Regions from separate parts of the Parazoarcus communis genome, predicted to be linked through region 3. Evidence: predicted binding sites of a transcription regulator. Region 3 holds the regulator's gene; each other region holds the start of a gene.

Region 1 (9,571 bases), 330 kb from region 3:
GATATCCACCGTTCCCATTTCGGCAAGGGCCACCACCGGCGTGCCCAGTGCCATCGCTTCCAGCAGCACAAGCCCCTGCGTTTCGGTGCGTGACGCAAATACAAAGAGATCCGCGGCCCGATAGCAATCGTGCAGTTCGTTGTGACGGTCGAGGTAGCCGAGGAAGCGGATGTGCTCGCCGAGGCCTGCACGTTCGACCTTCGTGCGCAGGCTGCTCAGCGCAGGACCTTCTCCGGTAATGAGCAGCATTGCCGCGGGCTCGCTCCTGCGCAGCTCACCGACCATGTCGATGAGAAAGTCGATGTTCTTCTCGTGTGCGACCCGGCCGACAAAGAGCAGCAGGCGCCGGCTCTTGGGAATGTCGTAGCGCTGACGAAAGTGACAGCCGTCGCCACCGTGAAACTGGTGTTCCGGAATCCCGGTGGGGAGGATGTGCACCGGCGTGCTCACACCGTAGGCCGCAAGCGTATCGGCCATCGCCCGTGAGGGCACGATGACGGCGTCGAGTTCGTTGCACTGCTGGCGCGAGAAGCGTCGTGCCGCGCCGCGCAGCCATGCGCGGGGCACGAAGGGTACGTAGTGAAAGAGGTATTCCTCAAAAAACGTGTGATACGTGGCGACGCAGGGAAGGTCGAGGGCCTTCGCCAGTTCGAGTCCGGCGTAGTGCGCAACGAAGGGCGTGTGGATGTGCACCAGATCGAAGCGCTGTCCCTGCAAGGCTGCGATCTGGTCGTGGATCGCCGCACGCTGCATCATGCGATCCTCCGGGTCTAGCGGGATGAAGCGCGAGGGAATCCGGATGATGTCGCCCGCGCTGCTGGTGCTGTGCTGAGGGTAGGCGGGGGCAATGAGCGTGGAGCGGATGCCGCGTGCCTTGAGAGAGTTGCGGAACGTCTCTATCGATGTGCTGACCCCATTGATGCGGGGAAAGAACACATCTGAAATCATCAGGATGTTCATGGTCTGTGCCGGTTGTCGTCAGCCCAATCTAGCGTTTCCCGATGACCGCTTCATTGCAGTGTCCTGGAGGGGAAGGGTTTTTACAGTATGCGGTTGACCGACATCATCGGACCGGTGACGATTCTGCGTTATAAAGCGGCACCGCAAGGCCCGAGTGGGCCGATGTTCAGGAGAATGCAAGGATGGCACTGATGCAATGGAACGAGCAGCTTCAGCTCGGTCTCGGAAAGATGGACCAGACCCACGAGGAGTTCGTGAGCCACTACAACGCCGTTGTCGAGGCTGCGCCCGAGCACTTTCTGGCACGCCTCGATGACTTCATCGCCCACACCGAAGCACATTTCGATCAGGAAAATCGCTGGATGGAGCAGGTGAATTTCCCCGGCTGCCATCGTGCCGAGCACGACCGTGTCCTGGTCGTGATGCGTGACGTACGCAATCGTCTCGAGCGTGGTGATGCGTTTCTGGGCAAACGGCTGATGGAGGAGTTGCCTGCCTGGTTCGACAATCACGTCAATGGCATGGATGCCGCACTGGCCTTTCATCTGGACAGTATCGGCTTCGATGTCGAGACCGGCGTGATCACGCCGCCTGAGGGTGACTGCAGCGGGAGTGCACCGGCAGGCAGTTGTGCCTGCACGTCTGCACCTGCCCGGGCGGACGCGGAGAAGGTGTAAGCCCCCCCCCCGCGATGCGCCCGCTGTGTCAGGGGCGCCGGACGGGGAAGGGCACGGTCGGTGCGCGACCGTGCATCAGGCCGGCGAGAATCTCGGCCGAGCCGCAGGCCAGGGTCCAGCCCAGCGTGCCGTGGCCGGTGTTGTACCAGAGATTGACGCCGCGCCCCTTGCCGATGATCGGCAGGTTGCTCGGGGTGGCGGGGCGCAGCCCGGTCCACAGTTTCGCCTGAGCCGGGTCGATGGCGCCGGGCAGCCGCGTGCGGGCCCAGTCCAGAATCGCACGGCCGCGCGCGGGATCGATCGTGAGGTCAAAGCCGTTGAGTTCGGCTGTGCCGGCGATACGCAGCCGGTCGCCGAGCCGGGAGCAGACGATGCGGCGGGATTCATCGGTCAGGCTGACCTGCGGAGCCCGTGCCGGGTCCGCAACCGGCGCCGTGATCGAATAGCCCTTCACCGGATAGATCGGCAGGTGTTCGCCAAGCGAGTGCACGATGAGCGGGCTGAAGCTGCCCATGCACACCACATAGGCGTTGGCGGTGAGGGTGCCAGCCCGCCCTTCGCTGTCACGTACCTCGACACCGTCGATCAGGCCGCCAGTGTGGGTCAGACGCTCGATTGTCGTCTGATAGTGGAACTGCACACCGTCGCGTGCGAGCACCTTCGCCAGCGCGCTGGTAAAACGCATCGCGTCGCCGTTCTCGTCGCCCGGTGCATGCAGACCACCCGCGAGCGTCGGCGCAAGCGCGGCGAGCGCGGGCTCGATTGCAAGGCATTCGGCGGCTGAGCACACCCGGACGTCAATGCCGAGTCGCATCAGATGCTCGGCGCGTGCCGGTGCATGCGCGAAATCCCTGGCGCTGAAAAACAGGTGAAGAATGCCCTGCTCGCGCGCATCGTAGTCGTTCCCGATGCCGGCGGCTGCGCGTACCCGGTGCAGCTCGCGCTGACTGTGGATGGCAAGCGCTGCAATCGCCTCGGTGTTGCGCTGCGTGCGCCACGGCAGACACTCATGCAGAAAGGACAGCGCCCAACGCCACTGGTCAAGGCTTGCCTGAGGGCTGAAGCGCAGCGGAGCGTCATCCCGGCCGAGCCAGCGCAGCGCCAGGAAAGGTGCTGCAGGGTTGGCCCAGGGCTCGGGATGGCTGACCGAGATCTGACCGCCATTGGCAAAGCTCGTTTCCTGTCCGGCCTGCGGCTGGCGGTCTATCACGCTGACCTCGAACCCCGCCTGCTTCAGGTACCAGGCGGTGGTGACGCCGGTGATGCCGGCGCCGAGAACCATCACATGCATAACTTGGCTTATGTGCTCCAGAAAGACTGCCCGGTACGTGTCCGGGGCAGGGCAGCGAACCGCCAAGCCGTAAATGATAACCGCCAGTGTGCATCTCGTGGTGCGCAGACGTCGCGGAAACGGGATAATCGGGTCTGACATCTTCAATCATCCGTCTCCGGGAGTTTTGCACATGCGTCGCGTCACCCTTACCCAATTCCTGATCGAGCAGCAGCGCGCCGGACGCGTATCGGCCGATCTGCGGCTCTTGCTCGAGGTCGTGGCTCGCGCCTGCAAGGCAATCGGTGTCAATGTGTCCAAAGGGGCGCTCGCAGGCGTGCTGGGCGAGGCCGGCACGGACAACGTGCAGGGCGAGGCACAGAAGAAGCTCGACGTGATTGCCAACGAGATCCTGCTTCAGGCCAACGAATGGGGTGGCCACCTTGCGGCGATGGCGTCCGAAGAGGTCGAAACCGTGCATCAGATCCCGTTCGATTTCCCCAAGGGCGGCTATCTGCTGATGTTCGACCCGCTCGACGGTTCGTCAAACATCGACATCAACGTCACGGTGGGCACGATCTTCTCGGTGCTGCGCAACCCCGAGGGCGAGGGCGATCCGACCGAGGAAAGCTTCATGCAGCCGGGCAGCGAGCAGGTGGCCGCCGGCTATGCGATCTACGGCCCCTCCACCCAGCTGGTGCTGACAGTGGGCAAGGGCGTTCACGCCTTCACGCTCGATCGCGAGATGGGCAGCTTCGTCTACACCACTCCTTACATGACGGTGCCCGAGGAAACCCGCGAATACGCCATCAATGCGTCCAACGCCCGCCACTGGGAGGCGCCGGTTCAGCGTTATATCGCCGAACTGCAGGAAGGCAAGGCCGGCCCCCGAGGTGTCGATTTCAACATGCGCTGGGTGGCATCAATGGTGGCTGACGTGCACCGTGTGCTGACCCGAGGCGGCATCTTCATGTATCCGCTCGACGAAAAATGCCGCGCCCAGGGCGGCAAGCTGCGGCTCATGTACGAAGCCAATCCGATGGCCATGCTGATCGAACAGGCCGGTGGCGCAGCGACCACCGGGCGCGAGCGCATCCTCGACATCAAGCCCAGCAAGCTGCACCAGCGTGTGCCTGTCGTGCTCGGCTCGAAGAGCGAGGTCGAACGCGTGACTGCATATCATCTTGAAGCTTGATTCACTTTTCCGTGCGCTGAGCCACCTGGCCCTGGGATGTCTTCTCTTGTGGGGAAACGGTGCCGGGGCACAGGATCGCGTCAGCGTGGCGCTCGAGGCGCCGGACGCCGTCAGCGCACTGCTGCGGCAACACGTGCGCGTGCTGAAGTCGGCCGAGCTGACGGTGCCCGAGGTCGGGCCCGATCAGACCGCGCTGGTGCGTCGCACGCGGCGGGAAGTCGTCGACCTGTTATCCACGGAAGGCTACTTCAAGTCCGAAGTCAGGCTCGACCGGCGCAGCGGTGATAGATGGACGCTGGTCGTGGAGCCTGGCGTGCGTGCCGCCATTACCGCGGTCGATATCGGTTTCGAAGGCGAACTGGCGAGTGCGAGCGATGCCGAGGCAGCAGCCTTGCGTGACAGCCTGCGCGAAAACTGGGCCTTGCCAGTGGGCAGACCCTTTCGTCAGTCCGAATGGGATCGTGCCAAACAGCAGTTGCTCGATGCGGTGAGTCGCCGCCGTTACGCTGCTGCGCGCACACTGAGTACGCGTGCCGAAGTCAATGAAGCCGGCACCGAAGTGGGGCTGTCGGTCGTGATCGACAGCGGCCCGACCTTCAGGCTTGGCGAGCTCGCAGTCACTGGCCTGACCCGTCTGCCGGCCGACCTTGTTACGCGCTACAGCACGGTTGAGGCGGGCGATATCTATGATCATGACGCGCTGCTTGCCTTGCAGGAGGCCTTGCAGGGCGCACCCCAGTTTGCCTCGGTGGTGGTCGATATCGAGCGTGACCCGGCGCTGGCTGCTGCCGTGCCCGTGCGTGTGCAAGTGGCTGAAGCCCAGTCGCGGCGCCTGAGTTTCGGTGCCGGTGTATCGAGCAATACCGGCTATCGGGTCGAGGCAGCGTATCGCGACGTCAATATTCTTTCGCGTGGATGGGAGCTGTCATCGGGCATTCGTCTCGAGCAACTGCGCCAGTCCGTGTTTGCCGATCTGTTCTTTCCGCCTGCGCCCGACGGCCATCGCGACAGCATCGGCGCGTTGATCGACAACAGCGATCTTGAAGGGCTGAAGACGGAAAGTCAGGCGATCGGTATCGGCCGCACCACCGTTCGGGGTGATATCGAAACCCAGATCGCGCTGCGGCTGCAGCATGAGTCCCTGCATCCCGATGGCGCCGATTCGTCCAGCCTGACAACCCTGACGGCAAACTGGACCTGGGTGCAGCGAGCGGTGGATAACGTGCTCGATCCGCGGCGCGGGCATGTTCTCGAGGTGCAGATTGGCGGCGGTTCGAGCATTGCGCTTGCGGAGCAGGACTTCGTGCGCCTCTATGGCCGATATCAGCACTATTTTCCGATCGGTGAGGCCGACATGCTGACCCTGCGCGGAGAGCTGGGTGCCACGCTCGCACCTTCCCGCGACGGTATCCCGCAGGATTTCCTGTTCCGCGCCGGCGGCTCGCAATCGGTGCGGGGTTATGCCTATCAGAGCCTCGGCGTGACCGAAGGCGATGCAACCGTGGGTGGCCGCTATCTGGGAACGCTCAGTGGCGAGTACGTGCATTGGTTTCGTCGCGACTGGGGCGTGGCGGCATTCGTCGATGCCGGCGATGCCGCGGACTCTCGCAGTGAGTTCCGACTGCGCACCGGCTACGGTCTGGGTGCGCGCTGGCGCAGTCCGGCAGGCCCGCTGGCGATCGATCTCGCATGGGGCCACGACGACGCCCGGCTGCGTCTGCACTTTGGCGTAGCGGTCGCGTTCTGAACTGCTCGCTGCGGCGCAGCAAATTTTTCTTCCGTCTCCGCTCTTGAAATAGCGAAACCCCGCCCCTATTATTAGCACTCGTTGGCAGTGAGTGCTAACAGTCCGGCGCAAGCCGTGACCACTGCGAATTTTCCGGCGGGATGGTCCCGCCACAGTTTAAACAGTACTAAGGAGTGAACTCGATGAAGATTCGTCCCCTGCACGATCGCGTGATCGTCAAGCGTCTGGAAGCCGAACGCAAGACCGCCAGCGGTATCGTGATCCCCGATTCCGCCGGTGAAAAGCCCGATCAGGGCGAAGTGCTGGCTGTCGGCAACGGCAAGATCCTGGACGACGGCAACGTGCGTCCGATGGCCGTCAAGGTGGGCGACAAGGTGCTGTTCGGCAAGTACGCCGGCCAGTCCGTGAAGGTCGAAGGCGACGAGCTGCTCGTCATGCGCGAAGAAGACATCATGGGCGTGGTTGAAGGCTGAGCCTCCCGCAATCCCACGATTCTCGATTCGAAATAATTCAGGAGTTCTAAAGAATGGCTGCTAAAGAAGTCAAGTTCGGTGATTCCGCGCGCGAGCGCATGGTTGCTGGTATCAACACCCTGGCCAACGCGGTCAAGGTCACCCTCGGCCCCAAGGGTCGCAACGTCGTGCTCGAGCGCTCCTTCGGCGCCCCGACCGTGACCAAGGACGGTGTTTCGGTCGCCAAGGAAATCGAACTGAAGGACAAGTTCGAGAACATGGGCGCTCAGATGGTCAAGGAAGTTGCTTCCAAGACCTCCGACATCGCCGGTGACGGCACCACCACGGCAACCGTGCTGGCTCAGTCGATCGTTCGTGAAGGCATGAAGTTCGTTGCTGCCGGCATGAACCCGATGGACCTCAAGCGCGGTATCGACAAGGCTGTCATCGCCACCATCGACGAGCTGAAGAAGCTGTCGAAGCCCTGCTCGACCAACAAGGAAATCGCCCAGGTCGGTTCGATCTCCGCCAACTCCGACGCTGACATCGGCGAGATCATCGCCCGCGCCATGGACAAGGTTGGCAAGGAAGGCGTGATCACCGTTGAAGACGGCAAGAGCCTCGCCAACGAACTCGACGTCGTCGAAGGCATGCAGTTCGACCGCGGCTACCTGTCGCCCTACTTCATCAACAACCCGGACAAGCAGGTTGCCATCCTCGACAACCCGTTCGTTCTGCTGTTCGACAAGAAGATCTCCAACATCCGTGACCTGCTGCCGGTACTCGAGCAAGTTGCCAAGGCTGGCCGTCCGCTGCTGATCATCGCTGAAGATGTCGATGGCGAAGCGCTGGCGACCCTGGTGGTGAACAACATCCGTGGCATCCTCAAGACCTGCGCCGTCAAGGCGCCGGGCTTCGGTGACCGCCGCAAGGCCATGCTGGAGGACATCGCTGTCCTGACCGGCGGCCAGGTGATCGCAGAAGAAGTGGGTCTGACCCTCGAGAAGTGCACGCTGGAAGAGCTGGGCCAGGCCAAGCGTATCGAAGTCGGCAAGGAAAACACCATCGTTATCGACGGTGCCGGCGACGGTGAGCGCATCGAAGCACGCGTCAAGCAGATCCGTGTTCAGATCGAAGAAGCAACCTCCGACTACGATCGTGAGAAACTGCAAGAGCGCGTGGCCAAGCTGGCCGGCGGTGTTGCGCTGATCAAGGTTGGCGCTGCGACCGAAGTCGAAATGAAGGAAAAGAAGGCGCGCGTCGAAGACGCACTGCACGCCACCCGTGCTGCCGTTGAAGAAGGTATCGTTCCCGGCGGCGGCGTTGCCCTGCTGCGTGCTCGTGCCAACCTCACCGGCCTCAAGGGTGACAACCATGACCAGGACGCAGGCATCAAGATCGTGCTGCGCGCCATGGAGCAGCCGCTGCGCGAAATCGTCGCCAACGCGGGTGACGAGCCCTCGGTGGTGGTGAACCGCGTGACCGAAGGTGAAGGCAACTTCGGCTACAACGCTGCGACCGGCGAGTACGGCGACATGGTCGAGATGGGCGTGCTGGATCCCACCAAGGTGACCCGCACCGCGCTGCAGAACGCAGCTTCGGTTGCTGGCCTGATGCTCACCACCGACTGCATGGTTGCTGAACTGGCCGACGACAAGGCTGGTGGCGGCATGCCCGACATGGGCGGCATGGGTGGTATGGGCGGTATGGGCGGCATGGGCATGTAATTGCCCGCTGACCTTACGGTCCGGCTCAAAAGCCCCGCTTCGGCGGGGCTTTTTTTTGCCTGTCGAGTCCTGCCCCCAGCTCGTAATGGCGCGGGGCAAGGGCGCGCGCAATCGCGCATGGAGCAAAGCGCTACGCGCAATGACTCAGGCGTGGGATAATCGCGGAGAAAGGAAAAGACGGCAGGGAGCATCGGCGCCATGAGCGCGACGCTCCCCGGAACGCGTGCGCTGCTGAACGCGTGCGTTCCCGAAGACCGAGTAAAAGGAGAACAGCGGGGCTGAATTTAATGGGTTCCGCTTACATTCAACTTACATCCGGAATCCTATGCGCATTCTTCTAGCGGAAGATGACCCAGTCATCGCCGACGGAATCGGCAGGGCACTCAAGCGTGGCGGGTATGCAATCGACCATGTCGCCAATGGTGCAGACGCGGATGCAGCGCTCGCTTCGCAGCCCTACGACCTGCTGATTCTCGACCTTGGACTCCCGAAGCTGCCAGGAATCGAGGTGCTCAAACGATTGCGGGGGCGCAAGTCTGCAATACCGGTCCTGATCCTCACCGCGCAGGACGGTGTCGAGGATCGCGTGCGCGGCCTTGATGCGGGCGCGGACGACTACATGACCAAGCCCTTCGCCTTGCCCGAACTCGAGGCCCGTGTGCGTGCCCATACCCGGCGTGGTACCGGCCAGCCGCGCTGCATCGAGGTAGGCAACCTTACGTACGATCAGGCCGACCATGTGGTCAAGATCAATGGTCAGATGGTCGAACTCTCCGCGCGTGAGGTCGGGTTGCTGGAGGTCTTCATCCTGCGGGTCGGGCGGCTGGTGAGCAAGGACCAGCTGGTCGACCACCTGTGCGGCTGGGGTGAGGAAGTGTCGAGCAACGCGATCGAGGTCTATGTGCATCGACTCCGAAAGAAGCTCGAGGATAGTGGCGTCCGTATCGTGACCGTTCGCGGTCTGGGCTATTGCCTGGAAAATCCGGATGCTGTCCCGGCTGCGAAAGGCTGACCGGAAGCCGAGCGGGCAGCGCGCGCCCGGACAGCCCAACTCACTGTTCGGCGAAATCCTCGACTGGTTGCTCGCGCCCTTGCTGTTCCTGTGGCCGATTTCCATCATCGTCACCCACAACGTTGCGGACAACATCGCCAATCAGCCCTACGACCGTGCGCTGGCCGACAGTGCGCGCGCGCTAGCGCGGCTGGTCAAGGTGGAGGACGGCAAGGTGGTGGTGCATTTTCCGGCGCCACCGCGCGCCCTGTTCAGGGCCGATCAGGACGACACCGTCTATTACCAGGTCGCCGACCAGGGGGGCGAGACCATCACCGGTGACCGCGAGATCCCCTGGGTGGCGCCGCCTGCGTCGGTGCTGGGTGAGGAGGTGCGTTACCGCGACGAGGTCATCCATGGCGAGGAGGTGAGGGTCGCCTATCAGTTCCTGCGTGCCTGGCCGGAGCCTGCCAGTCCGCTGGTGCTGGTGCAGGTTGCCGAAACCCGCAACAAGCGCTCTGACCTCGCCTCGCGGGTGGTGACCGGGGTGCT
Region 2 (9,571 bases), 1.7 Mb from region 3:
CATCACCTTCTTCCCGATGCACTTCCTCGGCCTGGCAGGCATGCCGCGGCGGATTCCGGATTACGCCCTGCAGTTTGCCGATTTCAACGCGATGGCTTCGATTGGTGCCTTTGGTTTCGGCCTGTCGCAGCTGATCTTCCTGGTCGCCGTCGTGAAGTGCGTCCGTGGCGGCAAGAAGGCGGAAGCGCAGTCGTGGGAAGGTGCGGAAGGCCTGGAGTGGACGGTGCCGTCGCCCGCACCGCATCACACCTTCGAGGACGCACCGGTGCTGGCCAAGGCATGAACAGCGTTGTCGTGAGAGGGGGGCGGAGCGGAGAGTCGGGAGAGGGCAGGCTCCGCCCCAAACTCTCATTCATGTGGCTGCGCAATGTGTATGGATGAGCTGATGACACGAGACGATCGACGTAATGCAAACCTGCGGACCGGGCTCATCCTGGCCGGGGTGGCGTTCGTCTTTTTCGCCATTGTCATCATCAAGTACAAGGTGTTCGGGCAATGAGCAGCGAGCGTCGTGCCAACCGGATTGCAGGTGAGAACCGTCGCCTGCTCGTGCGTCTCGGGGTCTCTGCGGTGGTGATGTTCGGCTTCGGCTTTCTGCTCGTGCCCTTCTACGAGCAGATCTGCGAGGCAACCGGGATCAACAATCTGCTGCAGCCGGACAAGGTGAGTGTGGAGAACACCCAGGTCGACCGTTCCCGCACGGTGCTCGTCCAGTTCGATGCCAATCTGCATGACCTGCCGTGGCGCTTCCAGCCGCAGCAGCGCTCGGTGACGGTGCATCCGGGCGAGATGGTGCATGTCGCATACGAGGTCGGCAACAAGCGCGACCGCCCGATTACCGGGCAGGCGGTGCCGAGCTACGGGCCGCAGGTGGCGGGGCAGTATTTCCGCAAGCTCGACTGCTTCTGCTTCACGCAGCAGACCCTGGCGCCGGGCGAGCAACGCACGATGCCGCTGGTGTTCGTGCTCGATCCAAAGCTGCCTGCGGACGTGACCACGATCACGCTGTCCTACACCTTCTTCGAGATTCAGGGGCGCAACGCAGCAAAAGCTTCGGTTGCGGACAAGTCATGAGCGGTCAGCAGCCGCGTGCCGGCTTCATCGGCACCGTGAAGGCGGTCCTGTGGTCCTTCGTGGGCATTCGCAAGCGCAAGGACTACCACGACGACGCGTCGTCGCTGGACCCGAAGGCGGTGATCGTCGCCGGCGTGCTGGGCGGCCTGATTTTCGTGCTCACCATCGTGGCGGTGGTGAATTGGGTGGTGAGCTAGTCATGGAGAAGCGGCAATGACCGAAGCACTGGAACGCTATTTCGTACCCGAGCCGTCGAAGTTTCCGATCATTGGCGCGATCGCGCTGCTCCTGTTCGGCAGTGGTGCAGCGATGTGGCTGAACAAGGTCGGCGCCGGTCCCTGGATCTTCTTCGGTGGCATCGCCATCCTGATCTACATGCTCTTCGGCTGGTTCGGCCAGGTGGTGCGCGAATCCGAGAGCGGGCTCTACGGCAAGAATGTGGACAAGTCCTTCCGCTGGTCGATGGGCTGGTTCATCTTTTCCGAGGTGATGTTCTTCGCCGCCTTCTTCGGCGCACTGTTCTACGTGCGGGTGCTTGCCCTGCCGTCTCTGGCCACCGGAGACAATGAGGCGCTGCTGTGGGAGGGCTTTACCGGCGCCTGGCCGAGCAGCGGGCCGCGTGCAGGAGATGCCTTCACGCCGATGGGCGCGTGGGGCATCCCCGCAATCAACACCCTGATCCTGCTGACTTCAGGGGCAACCCTGACGTGGGCGCACTATGGCCTGCTCAAGGGCGCGCGCGGACAGCTCAAGCTCGGCCTGCTGGCGACCGTGGTGCTGGGGGCGATCTTCCTGTCGCTGCAGATCTACGAATATACCCACGCCTACTCCGAGCTCAATCTGCGTCTCGACAGCGGCATCTACGGTTCGACCTTCTACCTGCTCACCGGCTTTCACGGCCTGCATGTGACGGTGGGCGCGATCATGCTGACGGTGATGCTGTTTCGCGCGATCGCGGGGCATTTCAGTGCCGAGCATCATTTCGCGTTCGAGGCCGCGGCCTGGTACTGGCACTTCGTTGACGTGGTGTGGCTCTTCCTCTTCGTCGTCGTGTACTGGCTGTGACGGAGGCAGGGGCAAGGATGGCAGAGGATGCGTGATCAGAGCTTGCCGTCTATGAGGCCGGTGGCGAATCCGGCCATCAGCATCAGGAAAAGGGTAATCGACAGCCCGACCCGGATGGCCAGTGCGCGCGCGGTGCGAGTGCTGCTGCCCTTTTCACGCAACATGGAAGCCAGCGCGCTGCCAAGGCTGACGAGGATCAGGACGAGGAAGACGATTACGACGATACGCATGTCGGCACTCCGGATGCAGAAGGCTGATGGCGCATTTTTGCCCGAAACGTCGCGGCTGTCCCCTGTTTTCTGTGCAGGGGGCGTGCAATGAAGCGCCAGCTGCTGCGAATCCTGCCCCTGCTTGCCGGCGTGGCGCTGATGGTGCTCACCGTGCAACTGGGCAATTGGCAGCAGCGCCGTGCCGCAGAGAAGGAAGTGCTGCAGGCGCGCATCGATGTCCTCCTGCAGGCACCGGCGCGGCCGCTGCGCGCGGATGCCGCGACGCTGGAGGAATGGCAGCCGGTGAAGCTTTCGGGCGTGTGGCTCAAGGATGCCACGCGGCTGATCGACAACCGCACGCATCAGGGCCAGGCTGGCTATCACGTGCTGACGCCCTTGCTGCTGAGCGACGGCTCGGGGGCGGTCCTGGTGAACCGCGGCTGGGTGGCCGTGGGCGACCGCCGGCAGTTGCCCCAGGTGCCGACGCCGGCAGGCGAACAGCAGCTCGAAGGCGTGCTCAGGTTGCCCGAGCGCGCGCCGTTCATGCTTGCGGCCGACAGTGGCGGGGCGGCGGCGCCGGTATGGCAGCAGGTCGACCCGGGCCGCCATGCAGCGCTGGTCGCACCTGCCCTGCTGGCCGCGTGGGTGCTGCAGCAGCGCTCGCCGGCTGCCGACGGACTGGTGCGCGACTGGCCGCAGCCGGCCGCTGGCATCGATCGCCACCATGCCTATGCATTTCAGTGGTACGCCCTGGCCGGCCTCGCCGGCTGCCTGAGCGCCTGGTCCGCCTGGCGCCTGATTACACGGAGATCCGATGACGACCGCTCAACTCGACTCGCCCGTGGCTGAAGCCCGCCCGCCGGTGACGGCCGCCGACCGGCGCAAGGGGCGTCGCACCCTGCTGCTGCTGGCCTTCGTGTGCGTCCTGCCGGTGATCGCGTCCTACCTCATGTTCTATGTGTGGCCGCCTCAGGGACGGGTCAATCACGGCGACCTGCTGACACCCGCCGCGCTGCCGGCAACGGTGCTGCAGGGCGCGGGCGGACAGGCGCCCCTGCAGCGCAGCGAACTCGAGGGCAAATGGACCTTGCTCCTTGTTGCCCCCGCAGCATGCGACGAGGCCTGCGCGCGCGCGCTCTACGTGTCGCGTCAGGCGCGGGTGGCGCAGGCGAAGGAAATGGACCGGGTAGGGCGGGTCTGGCTGCTCGCCGATGCAGCTGAGCCCGATTCGGCCCTGCTCGCGACACACGAGGACCTGCGACTGGCGCGGGCCGACAGTGCCTGGCTGGCTGCACTGCCTGCGGCTGCGCCGGGCTCGGTGTGGATGGTCGATCCGCTGGGCAACGTGATGATGCATTTTGCCGATGAGGCGGATACGACAACTGCCGCGCGTGCAATGAACAAGGACCTGCAGCGTCTGCTGAAGTACTCCGCGCTGGGCCGGGGAGGGCGCGAATGAACGCATATCGCCGCCTCATCTTCGCGGCGCTGATGCTGACTGCGGTGGTTGTGGTGTTCGGCGCCTACGTGCGTCTGGCCGATGCCGGCCTCGGGTGTCCGGACTGGCCCGGCTGCTACGGCAAGATCACGCCTCACCATGCGGCGGAAGACATCCTGGGGGCACACGCCGCCGATCCCCATGGGCCGGTGAGTCTGCCCAAGGCATGGAAGGAAATGGTGCATCGCTATCTGGCGGCAAGTCTCGGCCTGATGATCATCGGCATTGCGGTGCTGGCGTGGCGACACCGCAGTCACAAGGGCGCCGCACCGTGGGTGGCGACGCTGCTGGTGGGGGTGGTGATCTTTCAGGGCCTGCTCGGGAAGTGGACGGTGACCCTGCTGCTCAAGCCCGCCATCGTCACCGGCCATCTGCTGGGTGGGCTGACGACGCTGGCTCTGTTGACGTGGCTTGCCGCACGGGTTGCCGGCGCGCGGCGCGAGGTCGTGCCGCCCCGGCTTCTGTGGGCTGCCCGGGCCGGTTTGCTGGTGCTGGCCGTACAGGTTGCGCTGGGCGGCTGGACCAGCACCAATTACGCCGCGCTGGCGTGCACCGATTTTCCGACCTGCCACGGCAGCCTGTGGCCCGTGGCCGACTATGCGAACGCCTTTCACGTCGTGCGTGAACTGGGGATGACGGCAGATGGCGAGCTGCTCTCACTGTCCGCACTGACCGCCATTCACTGGTCGCACCGCCTGGGGGCGCTGGTTGCCGGCGGGGTGTTGCTGATGCTGGGCTGGGCGCTGGCGCGGCGGGTGCCTACTGCGGGCGCAGGCGTAGCGCTGATTGCTGCGGTGCTGATGCAGATCTGTCTCGGTGTCGCCAACGTCGCGCTTTCACTGCCCCTGCCGCTGGCGGCGATGCACAACGCCGGCGCCGCAGTGCTGGTGGGTTTGATGGTGTGGATCAACTTCCGTCTGCAGGCCCGCGGGATCGCGCGGCCGGCGCCGGCCGGGCTCGGGCGTCTGCTGCCGCTTTCGCCGCGTTCGCAGCGCCGGGCCTGAGACGGTTAAACCAAACAAAGGAGTGCGTTCATGAAAACCCTCACCCTGGGGCATGCACTCGGCAGTGGCCGGCTTCGTGCCTTCTACGTGCTGACCAAGCCACGCGTCAATGCGCTGATCGTCTTCTGTGCCGTGATCGGCATGTTCCTCGCCGTTCCGGACGGTTTGCCATCCGCCGCGACGGTGTTTGCCGCAACCATCGGGATCGCATGTGTTGCGGGCGCTGCGGCCGCGATGAACTGTCTGATCGAGCAGGGGATCGATGCGCGAATGGCACGCACGCGGGCGCGCCCACTGCCGCGTGGCGAGCTGGCGCCGCGCGAGGTCGCCGGCTTTGCGGCGGTGCTCGGAGGCAGCGGGCTGTTCGTGCTGCATCAGGCGGTGAATCCGCTCACCATGTGGCTCACCCTCGCCACGTTTGTCGGCTACGCCGTGGTCTACACGGTGTTTCTGAAGCCCAGAACCCCGCAGAACATCGTGATCGGCGGGGCCTCGGGTGCGATGCCGCCGGTACTTGGCTGGGCCGCCGTCACCGGCGACGTGAGTGGGGACGCGCTCCTGCTCTTTCTGATCATCTTCGCGTGGACGCCGCCGCATTTCTGGGCGCTGGCGCTCTATCGCACGGCCGACTATGCGCGCGCCGGCCTGCCGATGTTGCCGGTCACCCACGGGTCGGAGTACACCCGGCTGTCGGTGCTGCTGTACACGCTGATCCTGTTCGGCGTCACCTTGCTGCCTTTTGCCACGCAGATGAGCGGGCTGATCTATCTGGCCTCGGCCGTTGCGCTCGGCGCCCGTTTCATCCATTACGCATGGCGCCTGTATCGCGATTACAGCGACGCACTGGCACGCAGGACTTTCCGCTTCTCCATCCTGTATCTATCATTGCTCTTCGCCGCGTTGCTTGCGGACCACTATCTTCGCTTCTGACCCCTTCCTGATGCTTCGTTCCCTGATTGTGGCAGCCACCGTGCTGCTGGTCGGCGCATGCGCCGAGCCCCCGCCTTCGTTTCATGCTACCGACATTACTGGTGCCGATTACGGCAAGACGCTTGCGCTAGACGACCACAACGGCACGCCTCGAACGCTGGCCGATTTCAGCGGCAAGGTGGTGACGATCTTCTTTGGCTACACGCAGTGTCCGGATGTGTGTCCGACCAATCTGTCGACCATGAGCGAGGTGATGCGCAAGCTTGGCCCGGAGGCGGACAAGGTGCAGGTGCTGTTCGTCACCGTCGACCCCGAACGCGACACGGCAGAGCTGCTCGCGCAGTATGTGCCGGTGTTCGACAAGCGCTTCCTGGGGCTGGTGGGCGATCTCGATGCCACCGCGGCGGTGGCGAAGGATTTCCGCGTGTTCTATCGCAAGAGTGGCGATACCGAGGGTGGCAACTACACGGTCGACCATTCGGCCGGGACCTATGTCTTCGACCCGTCAGGCAAGTTGCGGCTGTATGTGAAGCACGGCGAAACCGCAGACAACATCAGCGAAGACATCGGCAGGCTGCTCGCCGGACGCTGAAACGCAAACGGCAGCGTTGCCGCTGCCGTTTGTCGGGTGTGTTGCCGGGAGACCTTGCTCAGACCGTTTCGGCGAGCAGTCCGCGCATCTTCTGCATGGCCTTGGCTTCGATCTGGCGGATTCGTTCGGCAGACACGCCGTACTCTGCAGCGAGTTCGTGCAGGGTCGCGCTGTCGCCTTCGGTCAGCCAGCGACGCTGGACGATGGCGCGGCTGCGATCATCGAGCGAACCCAGCGCATCGCGCAGTCCTTCGTCCTGAAGACGCGCGTTTTCGGCCTGTTCAAGGGCTTCGGACGGCTCGGCGTGCGGGTCGGGCAGATAGGCAATCGGCGCGAAACGCTCGTCATCGTCGTCATTGCTGCCATCGAGCGGCACTTCACGTCCGCCAAGACGGGTTTCCATTTCCACCACTTCTTCGGGCTTGACGCCAAGGTGCGTGGCGATCGTCTGCACCTCACCCGGGTTCAGCGTGCTGGTGTCCTTCTTCAGGCTGCGCAGGTTGAAGAACAGCTTGCGCTGCGCCTTGGTGGTGGCGATCTTGACCAGACGCCAGTTCTTCACGATGTACTCGTGAATCTCGGCCTTGATCCAGTGGATCGCGAACGACACCAGACGCACGCCGCGTGCAGGGTCGAAGCGCTTGACGGCCTTCATCAGACCGATGTTGCCTTCCTGGATGAGGTCGGCATGCGGCAGGCCATAGCCCAGATAGCCGCGAGCGATGGAAACAACCACGCGCAGGTGTGACATGACGAGCTCACGGGCTGCTTCGACATCACCCTCGTCGCGCAACCGGGTCGCCAGGCTCACCTCTTCCTGCTCGGTGAGCATCGGAAGGCGATTCACCGACTGGATGTACTGGTCGATGCTGCCTGTGGCTGACGGTACGGGAAACGACAAAGCTTGTGACATTGATTCAGGTCCTCCTCAAGCTGCATGTTAGCACTCGATGCGTCTGAGTGCTAACGGGCGGAAGAGTTCCCCCCCAGGAGTCCCTTCATGGAGTGCTGGGGGCGTCAGTGGCCGTGGGGCTTCAGGTCCTGATGCTTGTGCGGGGTCTTGTGATTGGCATCGAACCATTCCTGAGCCAGTCGGTGAGCGCGTTCAGTGTCAGCGTCCGGCATCTGGAGGCCGGCCGCGGCCCGGAGGTAGTGGGCGTCTTCATGTCCGCCAGAGGCGGCCAGGTCCAGCCATTTGTATGCTTCAGTCAGGTTCTTCGCAACGCCATCGCCTTCCAGGTACATCTGCCCCAGCCGGAACTGCGCGTTTCTGTCCCAGTTCTTCGCAGCGCGTTCAAACCACTTGAGCGCCTCGGCAGGGTTCCTCTGTTCGCCCATCCCGGCATACAGCAGAAATCCTGCGCCGTACTGAGACTCGACGCTTCCCTTGTCTGCTGCGCGAAGAAACCACGACTTGGCCTGCGCGAGATCGCGCGGGGTACCCTGACCTTCCATATACATGCGTGCAACAGTGTGCTGAGCCTGCGGGAGCCCCTGTTCGGCGGCCTTGAGGAACCACTTGAAGGCTTTGCCCTTGGCGCCCTGCTGGCCTGCATGAAACAAGCCCAGATTGTATTGGGCCATGACGTAACCCTGATCCGCTGCCTTGGTCAGCCATGCGACCGCAGCCGACGGATCGTGTTTCATTCCCTGGCCATTGAGAAGCAGCATGCCGGCGCTGAACTGTGAGGGGGGGTGCCCCTTTGCCGCTGCAAGCTCAAAAGCCTTGAACGCGCGCTGGTGATCCATCTTCAACTCATTGCCCGAGCCGTTGAAATAAATCATGCCCAACGCGTATGAGGCCTCCGTGTGCCCATTGGCGCTCGCTTTTTCTAGCCATTTCACGCCATTCCTGATATCGGCCTTGCCTGCCCGTCCTGAAAGAAGCAATGCGCCCAGATTGAACTGAGCGTCGGCATTTCCGGCGGTCGCTGCGGTTTGCCACTCCTTTTGTGCTGTTGCGAAGTCGCCCTTGCTTGCAGCGTCCGACCCAGCCTTGAAGTCGGCGACCGCCGAGGTGCTCATTCCGCTCGCAAGCAGAAGGCAAAGCAGGAAATGGCTGAACTTTTTCATGGTGACACTCGAATTCAATGGTGGAAATACTGCTGATTCAGGTTTGAGTGGATCAGGCTGGCGCGATAACCCGCTGGCGTTTCAGGTCCTGGCAATCGCCTGGGGGCGCTGAATATTCGGGCTGATTCAGTCAGGTGCGAAAGAATGCCTGATATCGACCGACTTTGCAGTACTCGCATACGGCGCGAAATAAACCGTGATGCGGCGTTTGATGGATCTGGGTTGATCTGTGATTCTCGGGCTGATTTGGTACAAATTGCGCTCGCGAATAAGAGTTCGCGAATATAAGAGGTTCTATATATTTGGCGGTTTGTAGCATTTTAGAGATTAAGCGGGTAGCAGATACCTGATAAGTGCCTGAATTGTCTTGACGCGTGCTTTATGCCTAAAGACAATGAAAACTCAGGGGTTTTGTAACAAACAATAACCGAGGTTCAATGTGATCCGATATTTTCAGATTCTTAGAGCGTGGTGGGGCGGAGCGCTGCTCTTCGTTGCGGCCATGCTGCTGCCCTTGACCGCGAGTGCGGGTCACCTGTTTACACAGGCAAGTTCGAACACCCCCGTTGCGTTGAACAGCGGGCAGGGTATCCAGATTACGCAGCTCACGTTTGAGAATAACTGCGGTGGCTCGTGTAATGGCGATGTCAGTGTCAATTTCAGTGGCGGCGCGACCGCGACCGCGTGGTCTGCCGGTGATGCAATCCAGCTTACCATCGGGTCATGGACTCAGACCTTCACGTACGACGGCATGGTTGCCGCTGGGGGATCGCAGGACGGTTCCTATTTCAGTATCAACAGTACCAGCCTGGCTGCTGCGGGCATTTCGCCGACCGGACAGGCGACGTGGACAGTTATCGCCACCGCCGGTCAGTTTACGTTCGAAGGCTATCGCATCTATACGGTAGGTGGCACAGCAGGGGACACCTACAACGGCACGGGCGCAGGTCCCATCAACCAGACGCAGGTAGTGAGTGCATCGCAACTGGGCGGGAGCGGCGGTTTCGTGCCGGTGGCCGAGCAGGGCGAGAAGGATGTCGCACGGGTGCTCGATGCCCTCAATGGAACGTCGACAGGGCAGATGGGGGCCGTCATTGCGGCGATCTCGTCGATGACGCCCGATAGC
Region 3 (9,571 bases):
GGCCTTGCCGAATCGCGACTGGAAGGTGACCAGAATCCGCTCAGCCGGGAAGTCGAGAGATTCGGCCACCAGGCGCGCGGTCTTGTGGCATTCGCAGTGATACGGGTCGCCAAGATCGAGTGTGCGCCGGGGAACGCCGTGAAAGCTCATCAGCAGCCGATCGGGCTCACCGTGCTTGACCCAGTTTTCGCGCACGCTCTGGGCGATCGCGGCGATGTAGCCCGGATCGTCCTGGAAGCTTCGCACATAGCGGATTTCGGGCAGGTTGCGCCAGTGCAGCATGCAACGGGCGACCTCGTCCATCACGCTGGCGGTGGTGCTGCCGGCAAACTGCGGATACAGCGGTACGACGAGAATGCGGGTGCAATTGCGCGCACGCAGCTCCTGCAGCGCATCCGGAATTGACGGGGCGCCGTAGCGCATTGCCCACGCCACCTCGACGTCGCCTCCCGTGGCCGCGTTGAGGTAGCCGTCGAGCAGCTTGGCCTGGCGTTCGGTATGGACCTTGAGCGGCGAGCCGGCATCCATCCACACGCTTGCATACTTGGCCGCGGACTTGGCCGGGCGCGTGTTGAGGATGATGCCGTTGAGGATGATCCACCACAGCGCACGCGGGATCTCCACCACGCGGGGGTCGGACAGGAACTGCTTCAGGTAGGGACGCAGGGCTTGCGCGGTCGGCGCTTCGGGCGTGCCGAGATTGACCAGCAGCACGCCTTTGCGTGCGGGGGTGCCGTGTTTGTAGTCGGGCTCGGGCCAGTAGCGGGCCATGTTCTTCCTTCAGTCAGGTGAGGCAGCAGGCTTTCGCTGCAAGAATCCGCAGCGAAGAGTCAGGAATTGGACGAGAGTGCGTTCGACAGCAGGCGGGCGGTGATGTCCACGATCGGAATCACCCTGTCGTAGGCCATGCGTGTCGGGCCGATCACGCCGACCGAGCCCACCAGTTGGCCGTCGACTTCGTAGGGGGCCGTGATCACGCTGCAGCCGTCGAGCTGGGCCAGGCCGGATTCATCCCCGATGAAGATCTGCACGCCCTGCGCGCGGTTGGACAGATCCAGCAGTTGCATGAGACCGGTGCGCTGCTCGAAAAGTTTGAACAGTTCGCGCAGACGCGACATGTTGGACGAAAGGTCTTCGACGTCGAGAAGATTGGTTTCGCCCGAGATGACGTAATTGAGCGCGGATTCCTCTGCGGCCTCGGAGCCGGCTTCGACGGTGGCCGTCATCAGCTCGCTCATGTCGCTGCGCAACTGCTGGAGCTCTTCGCGGATGCGCTTGCGAATGTCTTCAAACGCGAGGCCGGCAAAATGCTCGTTCAGGTAGCTCGCCGCAGCGCCGAGCTCTGATGAATTGTAGCTGCGGCGGGTGATGAGGATGCGGTTCTGCACGTCGCCCGCGGTGGTGACGATGATCAGCAGGATGCGGTTTTCCGACAGTTTGATGAACTCGATCTGACGGATGCGCACCGCATCCTTGCGCGGTGTCACGACGACGCCAGCGAACTGGGTCAGGTTGGACAGCATGTGCGATGCGGAGCTGATCAGGCGTCCGGGCTGATCCGGCTGGAACTGTCCCTTCAGGGCCTGAACCCGATTGCTTTCCATCGGCTGCACCGTGAGCAGCGCGTCAACGAAGAAGCGGTAGCCGAGCGAGGTGGGGACTCTCCCTGCCGAGGTGTGCGGGCTGGAGATGAACCCCATTTCCTCGAGGTCGCTCATCACGTTGCGTACGGTCGCGGGTGAGAGTTCAAGTCCGGAATAGCGTGAAAGCGCGCGCGAGCCGACGGGCTGGCCCTCGGCGATGTAGCGTTCGATCAGCGTTTTCAGCAGGATCTGGGAGCGGGTGTCGAGCGGTTTCATGGTTGGCCTGCAATATAGCCCGATTCTATGGAACTGCGTGCCTTGCTGCCAAGCGGCAATCGACCGCAAGGCCGCGCATGACGGAATCCGAATGTGGTTTAATCCGCAGCCATGACTATGCGCTTTACCAATGTTGCCCTGATCGGAAAGTACCAGAGCCCGGATGTGGCGGAGTCGGTGCTGCTGATCGCTCGCTATCTTCGCGAACGGGGTCTTGAAGTGTGGATCGAGCAGGGTACGGCGAGTTCCATCGGTCAGGCGGAAGGTTTTCCGGTCGCGGCCTATGAAGAGATTGCGGCGAAGTGTGATCTTGCCGTGGTTGTTGGTGGCGATGGCACCATGCTCACGACGGCTCGCCGGCTTGCCGAGCGTTCGGTGCCGCTTGTCGGCGTCAACCTCGGGCGGCTGGGCTTTCTGACCGACATCGCGCGCAAGGATGCCTTGCTGAGGCTGGGCGAAATCCTCGATGGCAGCTTCCGCGAGGAATCCCGCTTCATGCTCGATGCTGAGGTGATGCGCGCGGGCCAGCGCGTGTTTCATACGCTGGCGCTCAACGACGTCGTTGTGAACAAGGGCGACCTCGGGCGCATGATTGAATTCGATCTGTCGATTGACGGCGAGTTTGTCTATACCCAGCGCTCCGACGGCATGATCATATCGACGCCCACCGGTTCGACGGCCTATGCGTTGTCGGCCAACGGCCCTATCCTGCATCCGAGCGTGGGCGGCATCGCACTTGTGCCCCTGTGTCCGCATGCCTTGACCGCGCGTCCGGTGACCCTGCCGGATTCGTGCTGCATTGAAATCGAGTTGCTGCCACCGCATGATGCGCGGGTGCATTTCGATGGTCAGGCACGGTTTGATGCGCGTGCGGGCGACCGCGTGCGCCTGACCCGATCGCCACTTGCCGTGCGTCTGCTGCATCCGAAGAGCTACAGCTATTTTGCGATGCTGCGCGAGAAGCTGCACTGGAGCGCGGCGCCGCGGCACAACTGACCCGTCCGACTGATGAGCTGTCCTGCGCGGGGCAGTTCGACCAACCTGAACGCGAGACCATGCTGCGCCGTCTGACTATTCGTGATTTCGTCATTGTCGATCGTCTCGAGCTCGAGTTCGGCGCGGGCTTTGGTGCCCTGACCGGCGAGACCGGTGCGGGCAAATCCATCCTGCTCGATGCGCTCGGGCTTGCGCTCGGCAGTCGCGCCGACAGCGGCGTGGTGCGCGTGGGCCAGGCCAAGGCGGACATCGTCGCCGAGTTTGGCCTGCCGCCGGGAGGGGGGCTTGCGGACTGGCTTGACGAGCAGGAGCTGCCGCCCGACGACGACACCGTGATTCTGCGCCGGGTGGTCGACGCGAATGGTCGTGGCAAAGCCTGGATCAACGGTGTCCCGGTGACACTGGCACAGCTGCGGGTCGCCGGGGACTGGCTCGCCGACATTCACGGGCAGCATGCCCATCATGCCCTGTTGCGCGCAGACGCCCAGCGGCAACTGCTGGACACGCATGCCGGTGCCGCGCCACTTGGCGCCGCTGTCGCCACCTGCTGGCGCGAATGGCAGCGCATCAGCGAACTGCGACGCAATGCAGAGCTCGATTCCGCCGCCTCCGCCCGCGAGCGCGAACTCCTCACCTGGCAGCTCAAGGAACTGAAGGACCTTGCCTTCAACGGCGAAGAATGGGTCGAGCTCAACGCCGAACATGGCCGGCTCGCCCACGCGGCAGGGCTGATGGAAGGTGCGGACGAAACCCTTGAAGCGCTGGGCGAGGGCGATTACGCGGTGTCCGTCGTGCTTGGCCGGCTCGATGCCAGGCTCGACGAGATGAGTTCCATCGACGCCTCGCTGAATGAAGTGCGCGACTTGCTCGCCTCTGCTGCGATTCAGGCGGATGAGGCGCTGCATGCGCTGCGCCGTTACCGCGACCGGCTCGATCTCGACCCTCAGCGTCTGGGCGAGATCGAACGCAGGATCACCGCGGTTATGGATGTCGCACGCAAGTACCGTGTCGCGCCCGAAGCGCTCCCCGAACTGGAGGCGAACTGGTGTCAGCGCCTCACCGAGCTTGAGGCAAGCGCGGATCCTGCCCGTCTCGAAGCCGCCGAAGCGGCGGCGCGTGCTGCCTACGATGCGGCTGCGAGCCGCCTGTCGGCAGCGCGTGCGCCTGCGGCAGTCAAGCTCTCGGCAGAAATCACCGAGGCGATGCAGTCCCTGGCAATGGAGGGGGGGCGGTTTGAGGTGTCGCTGGCGCCATGCGAGCCCACGCTTCACGGCGCCGAGAATGTCGAATTCCTGGTTGCTGCCAACCAGGGACAGAGCCTGCGCGGGCTGGCCAAGGTTGCTTCCGGAGGCGAGCTCTCGCGCATCGGGCTGGCGATTCAGGTCATGACCAGTCGTGACTCGGCGACACCGACCCTGATTTTCGACGAAGTGGATGTCGGGATCGGCGGGCGAGTGGCCGAGATCGTGGGCAAGCTGCTTCATCGTCTCGGACGCGACCGGCAGGTGCTGTGCGTCACGCATTTGCCACAGGTTGCCGCCTGCGCCGACTGGCAGTGGCAGATCGCCAAGGCAGAGCGGGGTGGCGAGACATTGAGTGCAGTGACGGCGCTTGACGCCGGGCAGCGGGTCGAGGAGATTGCCCGCATGCTTGGCGGCGTGAGCATCACCGATACGACACGAAGGCATGCAGCCGAGATGCTGGGACAGGTCTGACGGCACGCCCGGCTGCGATCAGAGCGAGACGTGCGGTCGATTCGTGGTCGCGGCTGAGCCGGTCAGTCGCTGCGGTTCGGGCAGTCCTTGCGCAGACAGTCGGCGTAAAGATAGAGCGCATGTTCCTTCACCGCGAAGCCGCGCTCCTCGGCAACGATGTTCTGGCGGCGCTCGATTTCCGGGTCGAAGAATTCTTCGACCTTCCCGCACTGCAGGCAGACGAGATGGTCGTGGTGTCCGCCCTTGTTGAGTTCGAAGACGGCTTTGCCGGACTCGAAGTAATGCCGTTCGAGCAGGCCGGCCTGCTCGAACTGCGTCAGTACGCGATAGACTGTTGCCAGCCCGATATCCATGCCTTCGTTCATCAGCAGTCGATAGACGTCTTCCGCGGTGAGGTGACGCTGTTCCGTGGTCTGGAACAGGTCGAGGATCTTGAGGCGCGGGTAGGTGGCCTTGAGACCGATGTTTTTTAGGTTCTGCGAGTTCTCGGACATGGTCGCCTGTCGGTGTGGCTGAGGAGCAAGACAACGTTGTGTTGCGTCGCTATGTTATATTTTTTGACCTTTACTGAGAACCATGCGCAGTTCCGTGCGCGTTAAAGTGACCCTGTCCATGCGTTTATCGCTTATTTCGGCGCTTGCCGCCGCCAGCCTGCTTGCGGGCTGCTCGTTCGATTCCATCACCGACCGCATCACGCCTTATCGCATCGATATCCGCCAGGGCAACTACGTCGACCAGTCAATGGTCGCGCAGCTCAAGCGCGGCATGTCACGCGATCAGGTGCGTTTCGTACTCGGGTCTCCGCTCGTTACCGATGTCTTTCGCACCGACCGCTGGGACTACGTGTATCGCTTCCGTCCGGGCATGGGCGAGGTCGAGCAGCGGGTGATCTCCGTATTCTTCGTCGATGACCGCCTTGATCATATCGATGGTGATGTGACCGGCGGCGACGCCACGGCGGCGGTGGATTCGCAGCAGGCTGCCCGCACCCGGGTCGTCGAAGTGCCTGCGGCACCCAAGGACTGATTTTTTGAGCGCCCGTTGACGGGCCAGATGACTGACAGGATTTTGATGATGACGCCTATCCGCGTTGCGATTGCCGGCGCGTCCGGCCGCATGGGCCGCATGTTGATCGAGGCTGCCCACAAGGACGAGGACATCGTGCTGGCAGCGGCATTCGATCGCCCCGGCACGCCTTTTATCGGAAGGGACGCAGGGGAGATGCTCGGCATCGTCAGTGGCGTTGCAATCGGTGACGATGCCTCCGCTGCCATTGCCGCCGCAGACTGTGTGATCGATTTCACCCGGCCCGAGGGCACGCTTGAGCATCTCGAGATCGCACGCGGGCTCGGCAAGGCAATGGTGATCGGTACCACCGGTTTCGATGCTGCCGGCAAGGCTGCAATCGCTGCCGCGGCGCAGTCGGTGCCCGTTGTTTTCGCGCCCAACATGGCGGTGGGGGTGAACGCCGTCTTCCGCCTGCTCGAGGTTGCGGCGAAGATCCTCAACGATGGCTATGACGTCGAGGTCATCGAGGCTCACCACCGCTTCAAGGTCGACGCGCCCTCGGGTACCGCCTTGCGCATGGGCGAGGTCGTTGCGAAAGCGCTTGACCGTGATCTCGAGGACTGCGCCATTTACGGTCGCGAAGGCGTGACCGGTGAGCGCAAGGCCGAAACCATCGGTTTTTCGACGATTCGCGGTGGCGACGTCGTTGGCGACCATACCGTGCTGTTCGCTGGTATCGGAGAGCGTATCGAGATCACGCACAAGTCGGGCAGTCGCATGCCGTATGCGCTCGGTTCGATGCGCGCCGCGCGCTTCCTCGCAGGCCGCAGCAGTGGTCTGTTTGACATGCAGGATGTGCTCGGCCTGCGCTGAGCCGGCTCCATGAGCGAGGGCCCGGCGATGTCTGGCGAGGCTGGCACTGTCGAGCAGCTGCGCGCGGAGCTCGACCGGGCCAATGATTGTCTGGAGCTGGTCAAGCTCGGTGCGCACACCGGGCTGTGGGAGTGGGAAACGTCGACCAAGTGCCTTGTCGTCGATTCTCGCTGGCGCAGCTGGCTTGGGTACGAGGAGGGCACCAAGGAGGCGCCTTTCGACAACTGGCTGCCACTCGTCCACGAAGAAGACCGGGAGCGGATGAACGAGTGCCTGCTCGCTCATCTGCGCGGCGAGCTTCCCCTGTTCGAGGTTCAGTTCAGGATTCGGGCGGCGGACGGACAGTCGCGCTGGCTCAGTGCGCGCGGTCAGGTGCGCGATCGCATGCCCGATGGGCGGTGGCAGCGGGTGATCGGGATCTACACCGATGTGACGCGCGAGCGCACCCGGGAAATGGAGTTGCTGCAGGCAAAGGAGCAGGCCGAGGCGGCCAGTCGTGCGAAAGGCGATTTTCTCGCCAACATGAGTCACGAGATTCGTACGCCGATGAACGGCATTCTCGGCATGACCGAGCTGCTGCTCGATTCGGCGCTGGCTCCTGAGCAACGCGAATACCTGCTGACGGTCAAGTCGTCGGCGGAGGCGCTGCTGACGATCATCAACGACATCCTCGATTTCTCCCGTATCGAAGCGGGGCGGATGACGCTCGAGAGCATCGACTTCTCGATCGCGGCGGTGATTTCCGAGACGATCCGGGTTCTTGCGCTGCGCTCGCACCAGAAAGGGGTCGAGTTGTACTCGGTGATCGATCCGGACGTGCCCGCCGTGCTGCGGGGCGACCCGGTGCGTTTGCGACAGGTACTGACCAATCTGATCGGCAATGCCATCAAATTTACCGACCAGGGCGAGGTGGAGGTTCGCGTCGCGCTGGGGGCGAGAGAAGGCAGCAAGGCCGGTCTCGCGTTCTCCGTGCGCGACACCGGCATCGGGATTGCGCCCGACAAGCAGGAAGCCGTGTTCGGTGCGTTTTCGCAGGCCGACAGCTCAACGACGCGCAAGTACGGGGGTACCGGCCTCGGGCTGGCGATCTGCCGTCATCTGGTGGACCTCATGGACGGGGCGATTCAGGTCAGCAGCGAACCCGGCGTCGGCAGCTGTTTCTCCTTCAATGTGCGCCTCGATGTGGTGGCCGATGCGAAGCCGCCAGTGCTGGGCCCCCTGCGTGGCGGTCGTATCCTTGTGGCCGCAGTCAATGAGGGGTTCGGACGGTCGATCTGCGCCATGCTCAAGGCCTGCGGCATCGCGTCGCGTTGTGTCCAGTCGGGCGAGGCTGCGCTTGAGGCGCTCGCCGCCGCGCACGAGCGCAACGATCCGTTTGCATTCGTTCTGATGGATGCGGCCATGCCCGATCCGGGTGGGTTTGATCTCGCCCGCCGCTACCATGAGGCGGTGCCGTGGCTGGACCGGATCGTGATGATGCTGTCCAGTCATTCCCAGCGCAACGACCTTGCCCGCTGCCATCAGCTTGGGCTCAAGTCCCGCATATCAAAGCCTTTTTCCCGGGATGATCTGATCGAGGCGCTGCAGGTGGCGCATTGTGGGGATCAGGCGGGCGACGAGGTGATCGGTGCCTTCGATCCCGAGAAGTCGCTGACCGAGATCCTGTGCGAGATGGATGCGCCGCAGCGCAAGCTCGAGATCCTGCTGGTCGAGGACAATCCGGTGAACCAGACGGTGGCGACCCGCATGCTGGAGAAGATCGGGCACCGGGTGACGGTCGCAAACAATGGCGAAGAGGCTGTTGAAGCCTTCGACGGTGGACGGTTCGACCTGATCCTGATGGATCTGCAGATGCCGGTGATGGGCGGGCTGGAGGCAACGCAGGCAATCCGTGCGCGCGAGGCGCGGCGCAGCTGGGCGATCCAGGGCGACTGGCGCCCCATTCCCATTGTCGCGATGACGGCGCATGCCATGGCCGGCGACCGCGAGCGCTGTCTCGAAGCGGGCATGGACGATTACGTGAGCAAGCCTATCAGGCCGGCCGACCTTGTTGCTGCAATCGGACGGATGTGCGAGCCGGTGTCCGACGCCGGCGTCGACGGTGACAAGAGTCTGCTCGAGGCCGAGGGCGGCGACGGAAGTGGTGTTGCCGACCTCGGCGAGACGCGCGCCCTGTTCGACGGCGACGAAGAGATCGTGCAGCAGCTTCTCGTCGTGTTCTTTCGCGATCTTGGCGGCACTCTGTCGGAGTTGCGCGGAGCCGGCGCCAGGGGTGATCTCGTCCGCCTCGGCGAGTTGGCGCATTCGATCAAGGGCTCGGTTGGCCTGTTCGGTGCGCAGCGTGCAACCGAGGCATCGAAGGCGGTCGAATCGGCTGCACGCAATGCCGACCCCGCCGCTTCGGGGGCGCTGCTCGAGACCTTGCTGCGCGAGATGAATGCGCTCGCCACTGCGTTGCGACCGTCGCTTCAGCGCTAGCGGCGCGAAGTGGCCTGACATTTTTTCGCATGACGATTGCCTTGCCGGCGCTGTTCGGGAGGGGGGCAGACGGGCGGATGGCCGGAGTGCGTTGCTTCAACGCTCGAAAAACGTTAGAATTCCGCCGATTTGATGGCGGGATTGGCCAATAGGCTCGTCCCGTTTTTCGCATATGGAGTGGCCCGATTCGGGCTCGCTCCGGTCTTTTCGGCTGAATCCAGGAGTTTTTCGTGACTGCTTTCCCGCCCGCCCTTCTTGCGCTTGCCGACGGAACGGTTTTCTACGGCAAGGGTATCGGTGCGGTTGGCAGTACGGTCGGCGAGGTGGTGTTCAATACCTCGATGTCGGGTTATCAGGAAATTCTGACTGATCCGAGTTACTGCCGCCAGATCGTGACGCTGACCTACCCTCACATTGGCAATACCGGTGTCAACCTCGAGGACGTCGAGTCTGGTCGAGTGCATGCTGCCGGCCTTGTGATCCGTGATCTTCCCATTCTTCCCTCCAACTTCCGCATGAGTCAGCGTCTCGACGCCTATCTTGCCGATAGCAACGTGGTTGCGATTGCCGGGCTCGATACCCGCAAGCTGACGCGCGTGCTTCGCGAGAAGGGTGCGCAGGCTGGGTGCATCGTCACCGCCT

The links. The regulator HrcA, encoded in region 3, represses chaperone genes, less so after heat shock. The targets are predictions, from matches to a motif close to TNTTAGCACTCNNNGNCNNNGAGTGCTAANA.
Region 1: groES (co-chaperone GroES) is a predicted target of HrcA. The motif match lies at 5,919-5,949, and genes of this name have one in related genera.
Region 2: rpoH (RNA polymerase sigma factor RpoH) is a predicted target of HrcA. The motif match lies at 7,311-7,341, and genes of this name have one in related genera.

What each region holds. Positions count from the first base shown of each region.
Region 1 covers NZ_CP022187.1:4,220,592-4,230,162, forward strand. The annotation lists gene CEW83_RS19255 (glycosyltransferase) at 1-960, opposite strand, end outside; gene CEW83_RS19260 (hemerythrin domain-containing protein) at 1,143-1,637, shown strand; gene CEW83_RS19265 (D-amino acid dehydrogenase) at 1,666-2,928, opposite strand; gene CEW83_RS19270 (class 1 fructose-bisphosphatase) at 3,101-4,102, shown strand; gene CEW83_RS19275 (autotransporter assembly complex protein TamA) at 4,092-5,849, shown strand; gene groES (co-chaperone GroES) at 6,032-6,322, shown strand; gene groL (chaperonin GroEL) at 6,376-8,028, shown strand; gene CEW83_RS19290 (response regulator transcription factor) at 8,354-9,040, shown strand; gene CEW83_RS19295 (sensor histidine kinase) at 9,015-9,571, shown strand, end outside.
Region 2 covers NZ_CP022187.1:2,830,616-2,840,186, reverse strand. The annotation lists gene ctaD (cytochrome c oxidase subunit I) at 1-283, shown strand, start outside; gene CEW83_RS21440 (cytochrome oxidase small assembly protein) at 386-499, shown strand; gene CEW83_RS12945 (cytochrome c oxidase assembly protein) at 496-1,074, shown strand; gene CEW83_RS12940 (DUF2970 domain-containing protein) at 1,071-1,271, shown strand; gene CEW83_RS12935 (cytochrome c oxidase subunit 3) at 1,288-2,139, shown strand; gene CEW83_RS12930 (twin transmembrane helix small protein) at 2,175-2,369, opposite strand; gene CEW83_RS12925 (SURF1 family protein) at 2,457-3,197, shown strand; gene CEW83_RS12920 (hypothetical protein) at 3,163-3,807, shown strand; gene CEW83_RS12915 (COX15/CtaA family protein) at 3,804-4,850, shown strand; gene cyoE (heme o synthase) at 4,881-5,780, shown strand; gene CEW83_RS12905 (SCO family protein) at 5,791-6,372, shown strand; gene rpoH (RNA polymerase sigma factor RpoH) at 6,431-7,285, opposite strand; gene CEW83_RS12895 (tetratricopeptide repeat protein) at 7,390-8,445, opposite strand; gene CEW83_RS12890 (autotransporter outer membrane beta-barrel domain-containing protein) at 8,948-9,571, shown strand, end outside.
Region 3 covers NZ_CP022187.1:4,555,408-4,564,978, forward strand. The annotation lists gene hemH (ferrochelatase) at 1-771, opposite strand, end outside; gene hrcA (heat-inducible transcriptional repressor HrcA) at 831-1,859, opposite strand; gene CEW83_RS20870 (NAD kinase) at 1,971-2,855, shown strand; gene recN (DNA repair protein RecN) at 2,915-4,570, shown strand; gene fur (ferric iron uptake transcriptional regulator) at 4,633-5,064, opposite strand; gene CEW83_RS20885 (outer membrane protein assembly factor BamE) at 5,183-5,596, shown strand; gene dapB (4-hydroxy-tetrahydrodipicolinate reductase) at 5,645-6,451, shown strand; gene CEW83_RS20895 (response regulator) at 6,461-8,929, shown strand; gene carA (glutamine-hydrolyzing carbamoyl-phosphate synthase small subunit) at 9,160-9,571, shown strand, end outside.